Regions from separate parts of the Streptomyces sp. NPDC055239 genome, predicted to be linked through region 4. Evidence: riboswitches for the same ligand, from Rfam matches in the RefSeq annotation. Region 4 holds a riboswitch; each other region holds the start of a gene.
What was found. Region 4 has a riboswitch for cobalamin ahead of ACWFRJ_RS26005 (cobalamin biosynthesis protein). Riboswitches for the same ligand answer to the same signal wherever they lie in the genome.

Region 1: linked by a shared signal. The riboswitch ahead of ACWFRJ_RS22630 (energy-coupling factor ABC transporter permease) and the one ahead of ACWFRJ_RS26005 (cobalamin biosynthesis protein) in region 4 are both predicted to bind cobalamin.
Region 2: linked by a shared signal. The riboswitch ahead of ACWFRJ_RS30045 (ABC transporter substrate-binding protein) and the one ahead of ACWFRJ_RS26005 (cobalamin biosynthesis protein) in region 4 are both predicted to bind cobalamin.
Region 3: linked by a shared signal. The riboswitch ahead of cobN (cobaltochelatase subunit CobN) and the one ahead of ACWFRJ_RS26005 (cobalamin biosynthesis protein) in region 4 are both predicted to bind cobalamin.

Annotation. Positions count from the first base shown of each region.
Region 1 covers NZ_JBSGRD010000007.1:47,086-52,665, forward strand. Annotated here, with positions in the region: gene ACWFRJ_RS22615 (enoyl-CoA hydratase/isomerase family protein) at 1-338, shown strand, start outside; gene mmsB (3-hydroxyisobutyrate dehydrogenase) at 332-1,252, shown strand; gene ACWFRJ_RS22625 (enoyl-CoA hydratase) at 1,249-2,052, shown strand; cobalamin riboswitch at 2,114-2,311, shown strand; gene ACWFRJ_RS22630 (energy-coupling factor ABC transporter permease) at 2,342-3,082, shown strand; gene ACWFRJ_RS22635 (energy-coupling factor ABC transporter substrate-binding protein) at 3,088-3,462, shown strand; gene cbiQ (cobalt ECF transporter T component CbiQ) at 3,469-4,218, shown strand; gene ACWFRJ_RS22645 (energy-coupling factor ABC transporter ATP-binding protein) at 4,215-5,120, shown strand; gene ACWFRJ_RS22650 (MDR family MFS transporter) at 5,109-5,580, opposite strand, start outside.
Region 2 covers NZ_JBSGRD010000011.1:1,905-7,484, forward strand. Annotated here, with positions in the region: gene ACWFRJ_RS30035 (ABC transporter permease) at 1-798, opposite strand, end outside; gene ACWFRJ_RS30040 (ABC transporter permease) at 798-1,745, opposite strand; gene ACWFRJ_RS30045 (ABC transporter substrate-binding protein) at 1,747-3,252, opposite strand; cobalamin riboswitch at 3,344-3,528, opposite strand; partial or broken gene tsaD (tRNA (adenosine(37)-N6)-threonylcarbamoyltransferase complex transferase subunit TsaD) at 3,544-4,572, opposite strand; gene ACWFRJ_RS30055 (ABC transporter ATP-binding protein) at 4,643-5,580, opposite strand, start outside.
Region 3 covers NZ_JBSGRD010000020.1:89,923-95,502, reverse strand. Annotated here, with positions in the region: gene cobN (cobaltochelatase subunit CobN) at 1-3,099, opposite strand, end outside; cobalamin riboswitch at 3,169-3,300, opposite strand; gene cobG (precorrin-3B synthase) at 3,369-4,688, shown strand; gene ACWFRJ_RS41280 (precorrin-8X methylmutase) at 4,760-5,386, shown strand; gene ACWFRJ_RS41275 (precorrin-2 C(20)-methyltransferase) at 5,383-5,580, shown strand, end outside.
Region 4 covers NZ_JBSGRD010000008.1:344,913-350,492, forward strand. Annotated here, with positions in the region: gene ACWFRJ_RS25995 (putative cobaltochelatase) at 1-906, opposite strand, end outside; gene ACWFRJ_RS26000 (cobyric acid synthase) at 974-2,503, opposite strand; gene ACWFRJ_RS26005 (cobalamin biosynthesis protein) at 2,503-3,441, opposite strand; cobalamin riboswitch at 3,564-3,715, opposite strand; gene ACWFRJ_RS26010 (hypothetical protein) at 3,822-4,076, opposite strand; gene ACWFRJ_RS26015 (anion permease) at 4,089-5,369, opposite strand.

The DNA of each region.
Region 1 (5,580 bases), on a different contig from region 4:
GCGGCCATGGAGCGCGCGCGGCGACGGAGGCGGCCGACACCCTTGCCACCAAGTCGCCCACCGCCCTGAAGGTCACGCTCGCCGCACTGCGCCGGGCGCGGCGGCTCGGCCCGTTGGAGCGCGTCCTCGAGCAGGAGTACCGGGTCTCCCGCGCCGCGCTCGCCTCGTACGACCTGGTCGAGGGGATCCGGGCGCAAGTGATCGACAAGGACCGCAGTCCCCGCTGGAAACCGGCCACCCTGGCCGAGGTCACCGACGCGGACGTGGCGCGCCACTTCGGCCCGCCCGCCGACGGCGACATCCACCTGGCGACGACCCCACAGGAGGTGGCGTGGTGAACACCGCTCTCACCATCGGCTTCATCGGGCTCGGTCACATGGGCGGCCCGATGGCCGCCAATCTCGTCAAGGCGGGGCACCGGGTGCTCGGCCACGACCTGCTGCCCGAACTGCTCGCCGAGGCGGTCGAGAACGGCGTGGTGGCCGCCGGATCGTCGACGGACGCCGCCGCCGTGGCGGACGTGGTGATCACCATGCTGCCTGCCGGGCGGCACGTCCTTAGCCTCTACCAGGAGGAGGGGCTCCTTGCCGCCGCCCGGCCTGGCACGCTGTTCATCGACTGCTCGACCATCGACGTGGCCGACGCGCGCAGCGCACACACGGCCGCGACGGCGGCCGGGATGCGGGCCCTCGACGCCCCGGTCAGCGGGGGAGTGGTGGGCGCCGACGCAGGCACGCTCACCTTCATGGCGGGCGGCGGCGATGCCGAGTTCGCCGAGGCGGACCCGCTCCTGACGATCATGGGGAACAAGGCGGTGCACTGCGGCGGACCCGGCGCCGGACAGGCGGCGAAGATCTGCAACAACATGATCCTCGGCGTCTCGATGATCGCGGTGAGCGAGGCGTTCGTCCTGGGCGAGAGCCTGGGCCTGTCCCACCAGGCCCTGTTCGACGTGGCCTCCACCGCCTCCGGGCAGTGCTGGGCCCTGACCGTCAACTGCCCGGTGCCGGGGCCCGTTCCGGCCAGCCCAGCCAACCGCGGCTACCGACCCGGATTCGCCGCCCCACTGATGGCCAAGGACCTGGGACTCGCGGCCAGCGCAATCGAGGCCAGTGGAATCCATGCACAACTCGGTGTGAAGGCAGCCGAGTTGTATGCCGCCTACGCGGAAGGCGCCGGATCGGACCAGGACTTCTCCGGGATCGTCAACACCATCAGACAGCACACGGCAGGGGACGGGGACAGCGCATGACAACAGAGCCGTACGAGACGACCTCAGCGTCGTACGAGACGATCCGCATCGAACGAAAGGGCCGTACCGCACTTCTCACGCTCGACCGGCCCAAGGCTCTCAACGCCCTCAACCTTCAGGTGATGAACGAGATCGTCGCCGCGACGGCGGAACTGGATCGGGACCCGGACGTCGGCTGCGTCGTCCTGACCGGATCGCCGAAGGCGTTCGCCGCCGGGGCCGACATCAAGGAGATGCGGCCCCGGAGCTACATGGACATGTACCTCAGCGACTGGTTCGCCGCCTGGGACAGGCTCGGCTCGCTGCGCACGCCGACGGTCGCGGCCGTCTCCGGGTACGCGCTCGGTGGTGGCTGCGAGCTGGCGATGCTGTGCGACATCCTGCTGGCCGCCGATACCGCCGTCTTCGGTCAGCCCGAGATCAAACTGGGGGTCATCCCCGGCATCGGCGGCTCGCAGCGGCTGACCCGCGCGGTCGGCAAGGCCAAGGCCATGGAGATGTGCCTGACCGGTCGCACCATGGACGCCGAGGAAGCGGAGCGGGCCGGACTCGTATCGCGCGTGGTGCCCGCGGGGGAACTCGTCGGCGAGGCCCTCGCCGTCGCCGAGACCGTCGCGGGGATGTCCCTGCCCGTCGCGATGATGGCGAAGGAAGCCGTGTCCCGGGCGTTCGAGACGACCCTCGCGGAGGGGGTCCGCTTCGAACGCCGCCTCTTCCATGCCGTGTTCGCGACCGAGGACCAGAAGGAGGGCATGGCCGCTTTCGTCGACAAGCGACCGCCCGGCTTCACGCACTCCTGAGGTCTGAGGTCTGACCAGGGGCGTACGCCCACAGGCGCGGCCGTCCCACAAGTTGTCAGGAATCTCGGTTGCGCACTATGGTCACCACGCCTTGGTGAACGGGAAATCCGGTGTGATGCCGGTGCGGCCCTCGCCACTGTGATCGGGAAGTCCGGCTCCAGCCCTCGCGGCAGCCACTGGGTGCACACGCATCCGGGAAGGCGGAGTCCGGTCGGTATGACCCGTAAGCCAGGAGACCGACCAAGGCGCGTTGTCCATCCACGAGGTGCTGGAGAGGGTCTGCTTAGCCATGCACATTGCCGAGGGTTTCCTCCCGCCGGCGCACGCGATCGCCTGGAGCGTAGCGTCCGCGCCGTTCGTCGTCCACGGAGTCCGCTCCTTGACCCGTGAGGTCAAGGAGCACCCGGAGAGCACCCTGCTCCTGGGCGCCTCCGGAGCCTTCACTTTTGTCCTTTCCGCACTGAAAATCCCTTCCGTCACGGGCAGTTGCTCGCATCCGACGGGCACCGGGCTCGGCGCGATCCTGTTCCGGCCGCCGATCATGGCGGTGCTCGGCACCATCACGCTGCTCTTCCAGGCCCTGCTGCTCGCCCACGGCGGGCTCACCACGCTGGGCGCCAACGTGTTCTCCATGGCGATCGTCGGGCCATGGGCCGGATACGCCGTCTACCGGCTCCTGAAGCGGTACGACGTGCCGCTCATGGTCGCCGTGTTCTTCGGCGCGTTCGTCGCCGACCTCTCCACGTACTGCGTCACCAGCGTCCAGCTGGCCCTGGCGTTCCCCGACCCGAGCAGCGGATTCCTCGGTGCTCTGGGCAAGTTCGGCGGCATCTTCGCCGTCACGCAGATCCCCCTGGCCGTCAGCGAGGGGCTTCTCACCGTCCTGGTGATGCGGCTGCTCGTGCAGTCCAGCAAGGGTGAACTCACGCGGCTCGGCGTACTGCTGCAGGGCAAGCAGGCGGCGGCGACCGCGACGACCGCGACGACTGCGGCGAAGAAGACGGAGACCGAGACGGGGGCCAGCGCCTGATGAGCATGAGCCGGAACGCGAAGATCAACATTGTGCTCCTCGTCATCGTCGCCGCGCTCGCGGTGCTGCCGGTGGCGCTCGGTCTCGGCGACGACGAGAAGGAACCGTTCGCCGGGGCGGACGCCCAGGCCGAGACCGCGATCACCGAGATCAAGCCGGACTACGAGCCCTGGTTCTCGCCGCTGTACGAACCCCCTTCCGGGGAGATCGAGTCGGCGCTCTTCGCCTTGCAGGCGGCACTCGGTGCGGGCGTCCTCGCGTACTACTTCGGTGTGCGCAAGGGGCGCCGTCAGGGCGCGGAGACGGCACGGGCGCAGGCAGCACCTGCGGAGCAGTCCGGCGACGTGGAGGGCGTCCGGCCCGAGACCGAGCAGGTCTGAGCCCGCGTGCTGCCCATCGACGCGGCGGCGCACAGCAGTCGCTGGCGCCGCCGTCACCCCGTGGACAAGGCTGTCCTCGGGCTCGGCCTCACTGTCCTTGCCGTCTCGCTGCCGCCCTGGCCCGGCGCCGCCCTGGTGCTGATCGCGGCGCTCGCCGTGCTGCTCGGGCCTGCCGGTGTGCCGCCGCGTAAACTGTGGCGCGCCTACCGCGTACCGCTCGGCTTCTGCGTCACCGGAGCCCTGACCCTGATCGTCCAACTCGGCGGAACCGAAGGGTTCGTCACGCTCGCCGACGGCGGTCCCGCCAGGGCGGGCGGTCTGCTCCTGCGCACGTCGGCGGCCTCGCTCGGCGTCCTCCTTTTCGCCTTCACCACGCCGATGTCGGATCTGCTGCCCCGCCTGGTGAAGGCGGGTGTTCCGGCGCCGGTCGTGGACGTGGCCCTCGTCATGTACCGGATGAGCTTCCTGCTCCTGGACTCCATGAGCCGCATCCGGCAGGCGCAGGCCGCGCGGCTCGGCCACACCACCCGGGCCGCCACCTGGCGCTCCCTCGGCTCTCTGGGGGCCACCGCGTTCGTGCGGGCCTTCGACCGGGCGACCCGGCTGCAGGCCGGGCTCGCCGGACGCGGCTACGACGGAACCCTGCGCGTCCTTGTGCCCGAAGCCCGGATCTCCCGGCCCTTCGTGGCGGCCAGCGCGGTACTCCTCACGGGCCTCGCGGTCCTCACCCTCGTACTGGAAAGGCTCCTTCCATGAGCGACCCGAGCGACCCGAGCGACGCGAGAGCTCCTCGCGAGCGAGAGCCGGGCGCGTCCTTGGTCGCTCTTCGCGCCGCTTCCTACGCGTACGAAGAGGGGCCGACCGTGCTCAGCGGCCTCGACTTCGATGTCACCGAGGGCCGTGCTCTCGCGCTGCTCGGGCGCAACGGCAGTGGCAAGACCACCCTCATGCGGCTGCTGAGCGGCGGACTCCGCCCGGACCAGGGCGGGTTGAGCGTCGCGGGCGTTCCCGTGACGTACGACCGCAAGGGTCTGACCCGGCTGCGCACCACAGTCCAACTGGTCGTCCAGGACCCCGACGACCAGTTGTTCGCCGCCTCGGTGGAGCAGGACGTGTCCTTCGGGCCGCTGAACCTCGGGCTGCCCGATGCCGAGGTCCGGGCGCGGGTCGCCGAGTCGCTCGCCGCGCTCGACATCGGCGCCCTGGCGGACCGCCCCACCCATCTGCTCTCCTACGGCCAGCGCAAGCGGACGGCCATCGCGGGCGCCGTGGCGATGCGCCCCCGCGTACTGATCCTCGACGAGCCGACCGCCGGACTCGACCCGGACGGCCAGGAACGCCTCCTGATCACCCTGCAAGGGCTGCGGGACGCGGGGACGACCGTGGTCATGGCCACCCACGACGTGGATCTGGCCCTCCGCTGGGCCGACGACGCGGCGCTGCTCACCCCCTCGGGAGTACGCACAGGGCCGGTCGCGGAGATGCTCGCCAGGCGGGATCTCCTGGCGCAGGCGGGACTTCGCCTGCCGTGGGGAATCGCCGTCTCGGAGTTCCTTCGGACGAAGGGCCTCCTTGACGGGGACGGCGAAGGGCCGCGCACACCGGAGGAGCTGGCCGCCCTCATGGCCCCGGCGATGCCCGGTGCGTCAGCCGGTTGACGGAACCGGGGCCGGGGTGCGGCCGGGCAGCAGCGCCACGGCCAGGAGCGGGATCACGGCGAGTGCGAGCCACGGCGCCCAGGGCGGAAGCCCGGCGTCGAGGAGTGAGCCGGTCGCTGCGCTGCCCGCGAGGACGATCAGGCCGGAGACCGAGGACAGGGCACCCGTGTAGAGGCCCAGCCTGCCGTCGGGGGTGAGGTCGGGGACCCAGGCGCGCGCGGCCGGTGCGACCAGCATCTGGCCGAGCGTGAGGAGGACGACGAACGCGGCGGCGGGCAGCAGCCCGGCGACACCGGTCCGGGCGGCCGGGCGCGCGAGCGCCACGACGGCGAACCCGACGGAGATGAGCACGAGCCCGGCCGCCATGGAGCGCCGCAGATCGAGCCGGTCCGCCGCCCAGTGGGTGACCGGAAGCTGCGTGCTCACCACAAGCAGCGAGGAGAGGGCGAAGAGCCAGGCC
Region 2 (5,580 bases), on a different contig from region 4:
GTTTCCGCCGACGCACAGCGCCGTCAGCAGTCCGGCGGGTACGAGGACGGCGGCGGGCTGGGTGAACAGTGCGTCGCTGTTGCGCTCGATGAGCACTGCCCAGTCCGGCGAGGAAGCGGGCAGTCCAAGGCCGAGGAAGTTGGCGGACGCCAACAGGTACAGCACGACGGAGAATCTGCCGCCCGCATCAGTGGCCAGTGGAGCGGCCAACTCCCGCGCCAGATGCCGGAGGTGGATGTACGCCCAGCCGTGCCCCTGCATCCGCAGTGCCTCGACGACCGTGCGGGAACCGGGCGCGAGCGCGGCGCCGCGTACCAGGCGTGCGACGGCGGGGACTTGAAGCATCCCGGCGACCGCCACCAGCCAGAACCACTCACGGTGTCCCGTCGCGGCCAGGGTCATGAGGACCAGCAGGCCGGGGAAGGCCAGCAGCAGGTCCAAGGCACGCATCACCGTCTCGTCGAGGCCACGTCGCGGCCCAGCGGCCAGCAGACCGAGCGGAACCCCGACGGCCGTACCGACCAAGAGCGCCGCCAGGGCGCTGCCCACCACCGAGGCCCCGCCTTGCAGTACGAGTTCGAGCACATCGCGTCCAAGGACGTCCGTGCCGAGCAGGTGCCCCGCGCCGGGCGGCTGCGACGGCAGAGCATCCTCGTACGACAGGGCCTCCCCCGCCACCCACGGCCCCAGCAGGGCCGCGAGCACCGGCACCCCCAGCAGGACCAGGGCGATCCACGGCATGCGCGACGACATGCGCCGTCGTACCTCACCCACCGATTCGGCCTTCTCCGGCAGCATCACGCTGTCACCTCCCGTCGCGGTGCGAGCCGGTGCGCGGCCAGATCGGCGACGAGGTTCACGGCGACGGCGGTGCCCGCGAACAGGAGCGCGTACGTCTGCACTTGGGGCAGGTCCCGGTTCTGCACCGCCTCGACGAAGCCGCTGCCGAGGCCGCGGAATCCGAACACCGCCTCCACGAGCACGGCGCCGCCAAGGAGCCCCTCCACGCACCGGGCGTACTGCTGCGCGGCAGGGCCCAGGGCGTTGGGCAGCACGTGGCGCAACACCACCGTGCGTTCCCGCATGCCGAGCAGCCGTAGATGCTCGGCGACAGGACCGTGCCGCTCGGCCGCCACCCCGACGCGGATCTGGCGTGCCAGATCACACAGGTGCCGGGCCGTCAGTACGGTGACGGGGAGCACCAGGACGGTCGGCTCCGCCAGCAGCGCGGCCGTGTCCATGCCGACGGCGGTGGCGGGGAGGAGTCCGGCCGCCAGGGACACCGATGCGACGAGCAGCAGCCCGAGCACGAACTCCGGGACGGCGTGCAGCAGCACGGCGGCGGCGTTCAGCGTGCGGTCGGTGCGGCTGCCCTCACGCAGCCCGGACAGGGTGCCGAGCAGCGGCGCCACCAGGGTGACGAGGAGCAGCGCCGGTACACCCAGGAGCAGCGTCACCCCGGTGCGGCGAGCGATGTCGTCGCCCACCGGAAGGCCGGTGGTCAGGGAGTTTCCCAGGTCGCCGGTGAGCAGCCGCCCGAGCCAGTGCAAGAAGCGGGCCCAGGCAGGCTCATCGAGACCCAACTTCCCTCTCAGCGCCGCCACTTGTTCCGGCGTGCCGAGTTCGCCGCGGAGCACGTCGGCGGTGTCGCCGGGAAGGAGCGATCCGACGGCGAACACAGCCACCAGTACGCACAGGCACTGGACCAGTGCCAGGAGCGAACGCCGCAGAATGTAGGCGCGCACCTCAGCCGACGCGGACCCGGTCGAAGCGGGCCCAGTCGTGTGAGTTCGGCGGTGCCGCACGCAGGCCGCGGACGGACCGGTCGATGGCGTCGGTGGCATCCGAGAAGGCCCATACAAGGAGTCCGGACTCGTCGCGGGCGATCTTCTGGGCGCGGGCCAGCAGGCTCAGCCGGTCCTGCTCGTCACGGGTGGTCCTGGCTCGCTCGAGGAGCGCGTCGAACTTCTTCGAGGCGTACTGCGTCTGGTTGCGGGCCGCTCCGCCGCGCACCCGCTGCTGCAGGAAGTCGGAGACGGGCAGGGTGGAGGTGGTGTTGAAGGCGGCGACGCCCTTCGTCCTGATCTCGGAGAAGTAGGCACTGGAAGCACGGGTGTTGGCCGTCAGCTTCAGTCCGACCTCGCGCAGCTGCCGCGCCATCAGATCCGCGGCGGGCTCCCACGCGGCGTCGACGGAACTCGTCTCCACGGTGATGTGCAGACCTTCGGCCCCGGCCTCCTTCACCAGTCCGCGTGCCTCGTCGACATCCCGTGCACGCTGCTTGATGTCGTCCGGGTAGCCGCGCAGGCCCATGCCGAACAGGTCGTCGCCGGTCTCACCGTGGCCGGCGAGCGCGATACGCACCAGCGCCGCCCGGTCGATGCCGAGCTGTACGGCCCGCACGAGGCGTGGATCGTTGAACGGCTCGCGGCCGGTGCGCAGGAGGAGTTGCTGCGCGGTCGCACGCTCGGCCGTCAGCAACCGGGTCGAGCCCTCCTTCTTGAGCCGTTCCACGGAGGATCCGGCCATGTCGGCGGCGTAGTGCACCTGTCCGGACAGCAGTGCGTTGAGCCGCGCCGACTCGTCGTTCGCCGGGACGATCTCGAGCTCGGCGATGTGCGGAGCGCCGTCCCAGTGGTCGGCCCAGCGCCGGTAGCGGGCGGTGCCTCCGGGTGTGAACGACACGTAGGTGAAGGGTCCTGAGCCGACGGGCTTGCGGAAGTCCTTCGTGCCGTCGGGGATGATCTCGGTGCCGGGCCCGGCGAGAACGGTGGGGAACTCGAAGTTCGGCGCCTTCAGTTTGAAGACCACGGACCGTTCGCCGTCGGCCTTGCTCGCGGCGAAGTCGATCGAGGAGAGCAGCACTTGCGAAGGCGAGCCGGTGTCGGGGTCGGCGGCGCGGCGGTAGCTGTAGAGGACGTCTTTCGCGATGACGGGCTTCCCGTCGTGGAATTCCGCCGCGCGCAGGCGTATGCGCCATCGCGTGCCGGAGGCGTCGCTCTCCCATGACTCCGCGAGCCGTGGCCGGACGGACATGTCGTCCGCGTACGTACCGAGCGTGTCGTAGAGGGCCTTGGCGCGGGCCTGGTCGACGAAGTTGGGGGCTACGTGGGGGTCGAGGGTCTCCTGGGAGCCGCCCGACGTGAACGCGGCACGGAACCGGTCGCTTGCTCCCCCGTCCTTCCCGTCCCCGCCACAGCCGGTGAGCAGGCCGGACGCGGTAAGGGCCAGGGCCCCTCCGGCGGCAAGCACCCCTCTCCTGCCGGGTTCAGGGCGCTGCTTCGGCTCCGTCCGGGCATACGTGATCACAGTCGATCCTCTCCGGGGTGTCCTCGCCCCTGCTGTCAGATCGGCGACGGATCAGTCTCCTGACTTCCGGATCGTCGCTCGCCTCCGCCTTCCCGTCCGCGTGCGCGAACAGTGGCGTGCGGGAGGATCGCTCCCCGGTCACAGTGGCGGGACCGCGCCGGATTCACACCGGCTTCCTGGTTCCCGTCGCCTCGTGTGCTCATTGTGGCCTACGAGTTGTCGCGTACGAGGCGGCGGCGTGAGGGAGGCGTACTCCAGCGGTGCGGACGGGTCGATCGACACATCGAGGGGAGCGGGTTCGGCACCGGAGCGGACCAGCAGGTCACCGACGGCGGCGATCATGGCGCCGTTGTCGGTGCAGAGCGTCATCGGCGGCACCCGCAGCTCGATGCCCGCGGCCCGGCAGCGCTGTTCGGCCAGGGCCCGCACACGGGAGTTCGCGGCCACTCCGCCGACCACGATCAGCGTCTTCACGTCGTGGTCGCGGCACGCCCGCACGGCCTTGCGGGTGAGGACGTCGGCGACGGCTTCCTGCAGCGCGGCTGCCCCGTCGGCGACCGACGGCTCCGCGCCGCGCCGCCGGTGCTGCTCCACCCAGCGTGCGGCGGCCGTCTTCAGCCCGGAGAACGAGAACGCGTACGGGTCGTCCCCGGCCCGGGTCAGCGGGCGCGGGAAGGTGACCGCGCCGGGGTCGCCGTCACGCGCGGCGCGGTCGATGGCGGGTCCGCCCGGATACGGCAGACCCAGGATGCGGGCGACTTTGTCGAAGCACTCACCGGCCGCGTCGTCGAGCGTGTCGCCCAGGTGCTGGATCGGCTCACGCACCAGGTCCGGGACCAGGAGCAGGGACGTGTGGCCGCCGGAGACGATCAGGACCACACACGGCTCGGGCAGCGGGCCGTGCTCGAGGGTGTCGGCGGCGACGTGTCCGGCCAGGTGGTGCACTCCGTACAGCGGTACGTCCGCCGCATAGGCCAGGGACTTCGCACCGGCGAGGCCGACCTGGAGGGCGCCGGAGAGGCCGGGTCCCGTGGTGACGGCGACGGCGTCGATCTGCCCAAGGCGCAGACCGGCGTCCGCCAGGGCCTGTCGTACGACCGGAGTGAAGGCGTGCAGATGGGCGCGGGCGGCGATCTCGGGCACCACGCCTCCGAAGCGGGCGTGTTCGTCCATGCTCGACGCCACCACGTGGGCAAGGAGTCTTCCGCCCCGCACGATGCCCGCGCCGGTCTCGTCGCACGACGACTCGATCCCCAACACCACCGGTTCGCTCACTGCGACCCTCCTTCTGCACATATTCTCTAGTTGCAATATATGTGCAATAAGGGGGTGGTCATTCCCCCACGGACTCCGTCACCGGCTCCAAGGGGAAGTGGCACAGGGCGGTGTGGGAGTCGGACGCGCCCGCAGTCTCCCGGACGACGAGCGGCGGAGCCTCGTTGGCGCACAGGTCCTCGGCGCGCCAGCACCGGGTACGGAAGCGGCAGCCGGAGGGGATGTCGAAGGGCGAGGGGATCTCCCCCTGGAGCTGGATCTCCCGGTCGCCGGTGGCGCGGGAGGCGTCCAGGACCGGTGCGGCCGACATCAGCGCCGAGGTGTAGGGGTGCTGGGGCCGGTCGAAGACCTCCTCGGTGTTCCCGTGCTCGATGACCTTGCCCAGGTACATCACCGTCACCCGGTCGGCGATGTAGCGCACCACGGACAGGTCGTGGGAGATGAACACGTACGCGACACCGAGGCGTGAGCGGAGTTCCGACAGGACGTTCAGGACCTGCGCCTGTACGGACAGGTCGAGCGCGGAGACGGGCTCGTCACAGACGATGAGGTCGGGGTCCAGGGCCAGTGCGCGGGCGATGCCTATGCGCTGGCGCTGCCCTCCGGAGAACTCGTTCGGGTAGCGATGGGCGTCGCTCTCGCGCAGGCCGACCAGGGCGAGGAGTTCGCGGACGCGCTTCTCCCGGGCCTTCGGGCCCGGCACGACGTCCCGGTGGGTGCGCCAGGGTTCGCCGATCAGGTCGGCCGCCGACATGCGCGCGTTGAGGGAGGCGAAGGGGTCCTGGAAGACCATCTGGACGCGGCGGCGCCAGGCGAGGAGTTCCTTGCCGCGCAGGGCGAACGGGTCGGTGCCGTCGAACCGCACCGTGCCCGCGTCGGGCCGTTCGAGCCCGAGCAGGACCCGGGCCAGGGTGGACTTGCCGCAGCCCGACTCGCCGACGAGCCCGAGGGTCTCTCCCCTGCCGAGCTGTACGTCGACGCCGTCGAGCGCCGTCA
Region 3 (5,580 bases), on a different contig from region 4:
GTCGTGTTCGCGAGTGTCGGTGTTCTTCGCCGCGACCTCGATGCGCTTGTACGCCGTCTCCATCTCCTCCCGCGCCGGACGCCCGTCGAGCTCACGGCCGTAGGCGTAGCCGCCCCACACCGTGTACACCTCGGCGAGGTCGGCGTCGGTGCGCCAGTCGCGGGAGTCGATGAGCTGGAGCAGGCCCGCACCGTAGGTGCCGGGGCGGGAGCCGAAGATGCGGGTGGTGGCGCGGCGCTCGTCGCCGTGGGCCGCCAGGTCGGCCTGCGCGTGGGCGCGGACGAAGTTCGCCTCGTCGGGCTCCTCAAGGGATGCGGCGAGGCGGACCGCGTCGTCCAGGAGGCCGATGGTGTGCGGGAAGGCGTCGCGGAAGAAACCGCTGATGCGCAGGGTGACGTCGATGCGCGGGCGGCCGAGCTCGTCCGCGGGGATGGCCTCAAGGCCCGTGACGCGGCGCGACGCGTCGTCCCAGACCGGGCGGATGCCGAGGAGGGCGAGGGCTTCGGCGACGTCGTCACCGGCGGTGCGCATGGCACTCGTACCCCACAGGGACAGGCCGACCGAGGTCGGCCAGTCGCCGTTGTCGGTGCGGTAGCGCTCCAGGAGCGAGTCGGCCAGGGCCTGGCCGGTCTCCCAGGCGAGGCGCGAGGGCACCGCCTTGGGGTCGACGGAGTAGAAGTTGCGGCCGGTCGGCAGGACGTTGACCAGGCCGCGCAGCGGGGAGCCCGAGGGCCCCGCGGGGACGAAGCCGCCCTCCAACGCGTGGACGGCGTGGTCAAGTTCGTCGGTCGTGGCGGCGAGGCGGGGCACGACCTCGCTCGCGGCGAAGTCGAGGATGTCGGCGACGGACTGCGGGTGGCCCCCAGCCACTCCCGCCACGGCCTCCGGGGCCCAGTCCGCGTCCTCCATCGCCTGGACAAGCGCGCGTGCCTGCTCCTCGACCTCGTCGGCGCTTGTGCGGGTGGCCGCCGACTCGTCGAGGCCAAGCGCCTCGCGCAGGCCGGGCAAGGACGCCGTGCCGCCCCAGATCTGGCGGGCGCGCAGGATCGCCAGGACCAGGTTGACGCGGTCGGCACCGGCCGGGGCGCCGCCAAGGACATGGAGGCCGTCGCGGATCTGGGCGTCCTTGATCTCACAGAGCCAGCCGTCGAGATGCATGATGAACTCGTCGAAGCCCTCGTCCTCGGGGCGGTCCTTGAGCCCCAGGTCGTGGTCGAGCTTCGCCGCCTGGATCAGGGTCCAGATCTGGGCGCGGATCGCGGGCAGCTTCGCCGGGTCCATCGCGGCGATCTGGGCGTGCTCGTCGAGGAGTTGTTCCAGGCGGGCGATGTCGCCGTAGCTGTCGGCGCGGGCCATCGGCGGTACGAGGTGGTCCACGAGGGTGGCGTGGACGCGCCGCTTGGCCTGCGTGCCCTCCCCCGGGTCGTTGACCAGGAACGGGTAGATCAGGGGCAGATCGCCGAGCGCCGCGTCGGGGCCGCAGGCGGCGGACAGGCCCGCGTTCTTGCCGGGCAGCCATTCGAGGTTGCCGTGCTTGCCGAGGTGGATCATCGCGTCGGCGCCGAAGCCGTTGTCGTCGGCGGAGGCGGCGATCCAGCGGTAGGCGGCCAAGTAGTGGTGCGAGGGCGGCAGATCGGGGTCGTGGTAGATCGCGATCGGGTTCTCGCCGAAGCCGCGCGGCGGCTGGATGAGGATGAGCAGGTTGCCGCGGCGCAGGGCGGCCAGGACGATGTCGCCCTCGGGATTGCTCGACCGGTCCACGAACATCTCGCCGGGGGCGGGGCCCCAGTGCTGCTCCACGGACTCGCGGAGCTCGGCGGGGAGAGTGGCGTACCAGCGGCGGTAGTCGGCCGCCGGGATGCGGACGGGGTTGCGGGCCAACTGCTCGTCGGTGAGCCACTCCTGGTCGTGGCCGCCTGCCTCGATCAGGGCGTAGATCAGCTCGTCGCCGTCGCCGGAGACAAGGCCCGGCACCTCGTCCGTACCGAAGTCGTATCCCTCGGCCTGGAGTCGGCGCAGCAGGGAGACGGCGCTCGCGGGGGTGTCGAGGCCGACGGCGTTGCCGATCCGGGAGTGCTTGGTCGGGTACGCGGACAGAACGAGCGCGATGCGCTTGTCGGCGGCCGGGATGTGGCGCAGCCGTGCGTGCCTGACGGCGATACCGGCCACGCGGGTCGCGCGCTCGGCGTCGGCGACGTACGCGGGAAGTCCGTCCTCGTCGATCTCCTTGAAGGAGAACGGCACCGTGATCAGCCGGCCGTCGAACTCGGGGACCGCGATCTGGCTCGCCGCGTCCAGCGGCGATACGCCCTCGTCGTTGTCCTCCCAGTCGCTGCGCGAGCTGGTGAGGCAGAGCGCCTGGAGGATGGGTACGTCGAGGCCGCTGAGGGCTCCGGCGTCCCAGGACTCGTCGTCGCCGCCCGCAGAGGCTTCGGCGGGGCGTGTGCCGCCTGCCGCGAGGACCGTGGTCACGATCGCGTCGGCGGCGCCCAGTTCCGCGATGAGTTCGGGTTCGGGGGTGCGCAGCGAGGCGACGTACAGCGGCAGCGGGCGGGCTCCTGCGTCCTCGACGGCGCGGCACAGGGCCTCGATGAAGGCGGTGTTGCCGCTCATGTGGTGGGCGCGGTAGTAGAGCACCGCGACGGTCGGTCCCTCGACCTGACGGGCGGTGCGCTCCAGCGGGCCCCACGAGGGTGCGGGGGCGGGCGGTTCGAAGCCGTGCCCGGTCAGCAGGACGGTGTCGGAGAGGAACCGGGCCAGCTGCTCCAGGTTGTCGGGGCCGCCGTGCGCCAGGTAGGCGTGGGCCTCGGCTGCGAGGCCGATGGGGACCGTCGATGCGGCCATCAGCTGGGCGTCGGGGGCCTGTTCGCCGGTGAGGACGACCACGGGACGTCCGGTGGCGAGGACTTGGTCGAGGCCGTCCTGCCAGGCGCGCACACCGCCGAGCAGACGTACGACGACCAGGTCGGCGCCGTCCAGGAGCTGCGGAAGGTCCTCGAGCGGGAGCCGGGAGGGGTTCGCGTAGCGGTAGGCGATCGGTCCGCCTGCGGCGCGGGCGCTGAGCAGGTCGGTGTCGGACGTCGACAGGAGCAGGATCATGCGGCGTCGGGCCTTCCTCGGGGTGTCCACGCCCCGGGTGGTGTCGATGGCGTCTCCCCTGCTCGAGCGGACGAGAGCTCGGGGAAGGGAGTTCCTGACTCACCCGGCACCAGGACCGGGCTCACAGTGGCGGGACCGCGCCGGATTCACACCGGGCTTCCTCCCCTTGTCGCCGTCTGTGGCGACGACGGGCCGGTTGGCCCGTCGCTAGGAATACTAAGGGCCGGGCAACTACCGGGGGGCAGGCGGACCTGCTGCGATAGGTCGGTATGCTCGCCGCCATGCCCCCATCGGTCCCCCCGCCAGCACTCCCGGGAGACGAGTCTGCCCGCGACCGCGGTGACTCCTGCCCCGGGACGCTTCGGCTGCACCGGGCGGACGACGGGGCGCTGGCCCGCGTCCGCGTTCCGGGCGGCCTCCTGAGCGTGGGGCAGGCAGACGTGCTGCGGGATCTGGCCGAGCGCCTTGGAGATGGCGAGTTGCATCTCACATCGCGCGGCAATGTGCAGCTGCGCGGTCTTCGCGCGGACCGCGGGAGCGAACTGGCTTGTCTGCTTGGCGAATCGGGGCTTTTGCCCTCCGAACGCCACGAGCGGGTGCGCAATGTGGTGGCCTCCCCGCTCTCGGGGCTCGACGGTCTGGGTGAGCGGGACATCCGTCCGTGGCTGTCTGCCCTGGACGAGCTGCTGTGCGCCAGCGACCGGGCCACCGCCCTGTCCGGCCGGTTCTTGTTCGCCCTCGACGACGGTCGCGGCGACGTGGCCGCCCTCGGCGGTGATGTGACCCTGACGGCGCGGGGCGAGGACGAGGCTCTGCTGCGGATCGGACCGGCGCGCGACGCCGTCCTGATCGCGGCCGCGCAGGCACCGCGGGCCGCCCTCGTCGCGGCCGAGACCTTCCTGGAGCAGGCGCCCGACGCGGGTGCCTGGCGGGTGACGGATCTGCCCGGCGGCGTCGGTCCTCTCCTCGACGCGGTCCTGCACCGCCTGCGGGAGGCCGGTTTCCGCGTCACTCCCACCACAGGGCCGCTCCCCCAGGACGCGGTCGGGCCCGCCATCGGCGTCGTACCCGGCCCCCCCGACAAGGCCGCGCTGTCCATCGGCCTGCCGCTGGGAAGCGTCAGCGCGCCCTCATGGCAGACGCTGACGGACACCGCCCGCGAGCACGGCAGCGGCGAACTGCGGCTGACCCCCTGGCGCGGAGTCGTCGTGCCGGGAGTCGAACGGTCAGAGGCCGCACGACTTCTGGCGGATCTGGGGGCCGCCGGCCTCATCACCGCGCCCGACTCCCCCTGGACGGGAGTGGGTGCCTGTATCGGCCGGCCCGGCTGCGCCAAGGCTCTGGACGACGTACGCGCCACGGCGCAAGCCTCGTTGGGACCTGTCGGGGCCCTGCCCGTGTACTGGTCCGGGTGCGAGCGCCGGTGCGGACATCCCCACGGGGAGTGGGTCGACGTCGTCGCCACCCCCGACGGACATCAGATCTCCCGCGTACACGGCGAGAAACGGGACGCTCCTGCGAGCATTCCGGGCAACACGGGCAGCCCGGGTGCAGCACTCGCCGCCGCCGTGGCCGCTACCCGCGGCTGACAACACATGAACACATGAACAACTCTGCAACACTTGACTGCCCCATGCCCTATCAAGAGAGCGAACGCACTGTGCATCAGTACGAGAAGGACGGACCGGCGATCTACCGCCAGTCCTTCGCCACGATCCGCGCGGAGGCGGATCTGTCGGGCCTGCCCGCCGACGTGAGCCAGGTCGCGGTCCGCATGATCCACGCCTGCGGCATGGTCGACCTCGTACGCGACCTCGCTTTCACCCCGGACGTGGTGGCCCGGGCCCGCGAGGCCCTGCGCGCGGGCGCCCCCATCCTGTGCGACGTGGCCATGGTCGCGAGCGGCGTCACCCGCAAGCGGCTGCCCGCGGACAACGACGTGGTGTGCACCCTGTCCGACCCGTCGGTGCCCGCTCTGGCCGCCGAGCTCGGCACCACCCGCAGCGCCGCCGCCCTCGAACTGTGGCGCGACCGGATGGAAGGCGCGGTCATAGCCGTCGGCAACGCGCCCACCGCGCTGTTCCGGCTGCTCGAAATGATCGAGGAGGGCGCACCGCGCCCCGCCGCCGTCATCGGTGTGCCCGTCGGTTTCGTCGGCGCCATGGAGTCCAAGGACGCCCTGGCCGCGCACCCGTCAGGCCTTGAACACATGATCGTGCGGGGCCGCCGGGGCGGCAGCGCCATCGCGGCCGCCGCACTCAACGCGATCGCCAGCGAGGAAGAATGAGCGTGAGCGAGCACAAGACAGGCCGCCTGTACGGCGTCGGGGTCGGCCCCGGCGATCCGGCCCTCATGACCCTGCGCGCGGTGGAGGTCATCGCCGAAGCCGATGTCGTCGCCTATCACAGCGCCCGGCACGGACGGTCGATCGCGCGGTCCATCGCGGCCGAGCACCTGCGCGCCGACCACATCGAGGAAGCG
Region 4 (5,580 bases):
CCGTACGTCCTCGGCGAGTACGTCGTCGCGTCCGGCCCAGGCGGCAAGCGCCGTCGCCGTACGCGCCATCACGATGTCGGCCCGCATCCCGTCGACCTCGAAGGCCGCACAGGTGGCGGCGATCTGCCGCAACGCACCGTCCCCGAGCCGCACGTGGGGAAGCAGCGCACGCGCCGCGACGATCCGGTCCCGCAGCGCGGACTCGTCCTCGTGCCACCGCGCGGCGAAGTTCTCCGCGTCGTCGTCGTACGCGAGCCGTCGGCGCACGACCTCGACCCGCTGATCGGTCTCGCGCGATGCGGCGACCTCGACGGTGAGCCCGAACCGGTCGAGCAACTGCGGTCGCAGTTCGCCCTCTTCGGGGTTCATGGTGCCCACGAGCAGGAACCGCGCCGCATGCCGCACGGACACGCCCTCGCGCTCGACGTACGAGGCGCCCATGGCGGCGGCGTCGAGCAGCAGGTCGACCAAGTGGTCGTGCAGCAGGTTGACTTCGTCGACGTAGAGGATGCCGCGGTGGGCGTCGGCGAGCAGACCCGGCTCGAAGGCCTTCACGCCCTCGGCGAGCGCCCGCTCGATGTCGAGCGCCCCGACGAGGCGGTCCTCGGAGGCTCCTACGGGCAGTTCGACCATCCGCGCGTCGCGCACCGAAGCGCCGCCGGCGTCGTGCGGACCGTCGGGGCAGGCGGGGTCCGGGGCGGCCGGGGCGCAGGAGAAGCGGCATCCGGCGACGACGGGTACCTGCGGCAGCAAGGCCGAAAGGGCGCGCACGGCAGTGGACTTGGCGGTGCCCTTCTCGCCGCGTACGAGCACACCGCCGACGGCGGGCGAGACGGCGTTGAGCAGCAGGGCGAGCCGCAGGTCGTCCTGTCCGACGAGGGCGGTGAACGGATAGGGGGTACTCACAAGGCCTCCATTACGTGGTTCAGGGCGGGGCAAGGGGCAGCGGCTCTCGCCCAGGGTGCAGCGGCTCTCACCCGTCCCCCTCCGCCGGTCGTGCGGGCGCCCCGGGTGCGATGAAGGGGAGGCCGGGCGGGGCGCCGGTCTCGATCAGGCGGAGCAGCGCGTCCGTGTCCGCGTGCTGCTCGATCAGGTCGCCGAGCAGGTCGAGCTGCTCCTCGCGCAGTGCGGCGAAGCTGGTGTCGGGCGCGGGCACGAAGCGGCGCCCGGCGGCGCGGGCGACCTCCATCAGGAAACGGCGCCGGAACGCGTCGCTCTCCAGGGAGCCGTGCCAGTGCGTGCCCCACACCTCGCCTACTCGGCAGCCGTCCAAGAAGGGCTCTCCGCCCAGGACTTCGGCGACGCCGTGATGGATCTCGTACCCCTCGACGGGTTCGCCGAGCGCCTCGCCGACCGGGCGCGCGAGGGTCTTCTCGCGGGCGAACCGCACGCGCACGGGCAGCAGGCCGAGCCCGTCCACGGCTCCCGCCCGCGACTCGACGTCGTCCTCGATGTGCTCGCCGAGCACCTGGAAGCCGCCGCAGATCCCGAGCACCGGCCGCCCCTCGGCGGCGCGCCGCGCGATGGCGTCCGCGAGGCCGCGCTCGCGCAGCCACTGAAGGGCGCGGACGGTGCCGCGCGTGCCGGGTACGACGACGAGATCGGCGTCGACGAGCTCGTCGGCGCGGTCCACGAACCGCACCACGACGCCGGGTTCGGCGGCCAGGGCGTCCACGTCCGTGAAGTTCGACATCAGCGGTACGGCGCAGACGGCGACCCGCAGCACGTCCTCGCCGACCGGGGGAGCGACGACGGACTCCCGCACGGCGCCCCGCAGGGACACCCGAAGGCCGTCCTCCTCGTCGATGCCGAGGCCGTGCTGGAAGGGAAGGACGCCGAACGTACGCCGCCCGGTGAGCTCATGAAGCATGTCGAGCCCGGGTTCGAGCAGCGAGACGTCGCCACGGAACTTGTTGACGAGATAACCGGCGACCAGTTCCTGGTCCTCGGCGCTGAGCAGCGCGGTCGTACCGAAGAAGGAGGCGAAGACGCCGCCTCGGTCGATGTCGCCGACCACGACGACCGGGAAGCGGGCGGCCCGCGCGATCCCCATGTTCACGATGTCCGTACGCCGCAGATTGATCTCGGCGGGACTGCCCGCGCCTTCGCAGATCACGGCGTCATAGCCGCCCCGAAGTTCTTCGAGGCATCCCACGACGGTGGAGAGCAACTGTTCCTGGCGCCCCCCGTGATAGCCGCGCGCGCTCATCTCGCCCACGGGCTTTCCCATGAGGACGACCTGGCTGCTGCGGTCACTGCCCGGCTTGAGCAGCACGGGGTTCATCAGTGCGCTGGGTTCGACCCGGGCGGCCTGCGCCTGCATGGCCTGGGCCCGCCCGATCTCGGCGCCCTCGCGCGTGACGAAGGAGTTGAGGGACATGTTCTGTGCCTTGAAGGGCGCGACGGAGACCCCCTTGCGGGCCAGCCACCGGCAGATCCCGGCGGTGATCACGCTCTTGCCCGCATCGGACGTGGTCCCGGCAACGAGCAGCCCACCACTCATCAGACCCTGCCTTTCCGCATAGTGCTCACCACGGCCGCGACCCCCAGGGCAAGCAGCCCTACCCGGCGCGAGAGCTTCACGGCCCGTTCGATGTCGGCGACTTCGACGTCCCGCCCGTCCCCGTTCAGGACGGGCCGGTGCTCGATGCGGCCTCCGTACGAGAGGGTCCCCCCGAGCCGTACCCCCAACGCCCCTGCGAAGGCGGTCTCCACGGGCCCCGCGTTGGGGCTCGGATGCTTGGCCGCGTCCGCACGCCAGGCCTTCAGGGCACCGCGCGGCGCGTCTCCGGCGGCAGCCGCGAGCACCGCGGTGAGCCGGGCTCCGGGCCACCCCAGTACGTCGTCGAGCCGCGCGGAGGCCCACCCGTACCGCCGGTACTTCACCGACTTGTGCCCGACCATGGCGTCGAGCGTGTTCACGGCCCGGAAGGCGACAAGCCCGGGAACCCCGCCGAGAGCCCCCCACACCAAGGCGCCGACGACCGCGTCGGACGTGTTCTCGGCGACGGACTCGACCACGGCCCGCGCGATGCCGTCGGCGTCGAGGGACTGCGGATCACGGCCGCACAGATGCGGAAGGCGCTCCCGTGCCACCTCGATGTCCCCGGCGGCGAGCGCACCGCCGACGGCCCGCGCCTCGCGCCCCAGCGAGGTCCCGCCGACGACGGCCCAGGTGGTGGCGGCGGTCAGCGCGACGGATGCGGCGCGTGAGTCACGTACAAGAGAAGAGGCCAGGACGGCGGCACCTGCCGCACCCCCGGCGCACACCACGGCATGCAGGGCGCCCCACCCGCGGTGGTCACGCCACAGCACACGCTCTACGGCACCGGCGGCCCGGCCGAACGCGGCGACCGGATGCCCGCGGCGAGGATCGCCGAGGAACAGATCACCGAGGAGGCCGGCGGCGGCGCCGTACGCGAAGTCGCGATCGGCACGCATGGCTTCAGCCGGCCGTGACGCGGAGGGGAGCGAGGGGCCCGGCCTGTACAGGCGGGGGCACAGAGACCGGCAACGGGCGGCCGCGCATGGCGATATGTCCTCACTCAGGGTGTCCGCGCCCTGATTCGACGAGATCGGCGGCGAGAGTTCCTGGCTTCCGAGGAGCCGGCTGAGTCAGCTCCTCGATGACAGTGGCGGGACCGCGCCGGATTCGCACCGGCTTCCTCTTCTGCCGCCGTAATGGCTCCGGCAGTCCACCACGCCCGCGAACGCCCGTCAACTTGCCGTTGACCTGGGGCGGGAGAGTGTGCCGAGGCCCACAGACAGAGGTGGGGTGCGGGCCGCCGAAGCGTCCCGCACCCCACCCGGAGCTGCGATCGTCAGGCGACGATCAGATAGATCCCGTACGCCACCGCCGCCGCGCAGAGCGCGAAGCACACGTACGCGCCCGTGCGTGCCGCCACCGGGGGCCCGCCCGCCGTGGAAGCGGCGGAAGCGGTCGAAGTGGCGCCGGACGTTGCCGTCTCGCGCTTGGAGAGGCCGACGATGCCGAGGGTGAACAGGCCCACCAGGGCCACCGTCACCGCGAGGCTGACTCCGAACACGGAGCCGAGAGCTGCCCAGTCGATGTTCATGCTGACTTGTCCTTACACCGTGGCGGGCCGGGCGGGGTCCGCCGCGGTGCCGGTCGGGGCCGGGGCCTGGATGGTGGCCTTGACGAGGTCGACGTCGGGGCTCGTCACGGCCGACCCGGTGGGCGGCGGAGAGACGGCGGCGATCGCGGTGGTCACGACGCCCGCCGGCTCGTCCGCGAAGGAGCTGCGGATCTCGTCGTCGGCGACGTTCGTGTGGTCGACGGCGTTGCGCCGGGACAGCACCCAGATCACGGCAGAGCCGGTCACCAGGAGCGCGGCGGTCGCCGCGATGCCCCAGGGGCCCTGCTTGGTGAGGAACTCGGCGCCCGCGCCGACCAGACCGGCGGCCGGGAGCGTCAGGCCCCAGGCGACGAACATGCGCGTCGCCGTGGACCAGCGGACCACACCGCCCTTGCGGCCGAGGCCCGCGCCCATCACGGCGCCCGAGCAGACCTGGGTGGTGGAGAGCGAGAAGCCGATGTGCGAGGAGGCCAGGATCGCGGTCGCGGCGCTGGTCTGGGCGGCGAAGCCCTGCTGCGGCGCGAGGTCCGTGAGGCCCTTGCCCATGGTGCGGATGATGCGCCAGCCACCGAGGTACGTGCCGAGCGCGATGGCGATGCCCGCCGAGACGATGACCCACATCGGTGGGTTGGCGCCCGGGTTCAGGACGCCGCCGGTGATCAGGGCGAGCGTGATGATGCCCATGGTCTTCTGCGCGTCGTTCGTGCCGTGCGCCAGCGAGACGAGGCCCGCGGAGGCGATCTGACCGGTGCGGTAGCCCTTGGCGGTCGCCTTGGTGTCGGTGTTGCGTCCGATGCGGTACGTCAGACGCGTGGCCAGCGTCGCGGCGATGCCGGCGACGAGGGGCGCGGCGATCGCGGGGATCAGGATCTTGGTGACGACGGTGCCGCCGTTGATCGACGACCAGCCCATCGACATGACCGCGGCGCCGATGAGGCCGCCGAAGAGCGCGTGGGAGGAACTGGAGGGCAGGCCCACCAGCCAGGTCAGGAGATTCCAGAGGATCGCGCCCACCAGGGCGGCGAAGATCACCTCTGTCTTCAGTCCGTCTTCGTTGACGATTCCGCCGGAGATCGTCTTGGCGACCTCGACCGACAGGAAAGCGCCGACGAGGTTCAGCACGGCGGACATGGCCACCGCCGTCTTGGGCTTGAGAGCGCCAGTCGAGATGGTGGTCGCCATCGCGTTGGCCGTGTCGTGGAAACCGTTCGTGAAGTCGAACACGAGAGCGGTAACGATCACGATCCCGAGGAGAAGCGTGATGTGTTCCATTTACCCAGGCTTCTGTTGGACGTCAGTGGCAAGTGGAACGTAGGCAAGCTGGGTGAACGGAAAGTGAACTTGGTCGGGCCGTGCGGTGACCCAATTCGGGGCACTGCCACTCCGGTTCCGTCGTGGCTCTGACGAAGATCGCCCGGAGTGGCGTCGCGAGGCCTGGAACGTGAGCTTCCAGAGGCCCGGAATGCGGGCTTCCAAGGGTGTC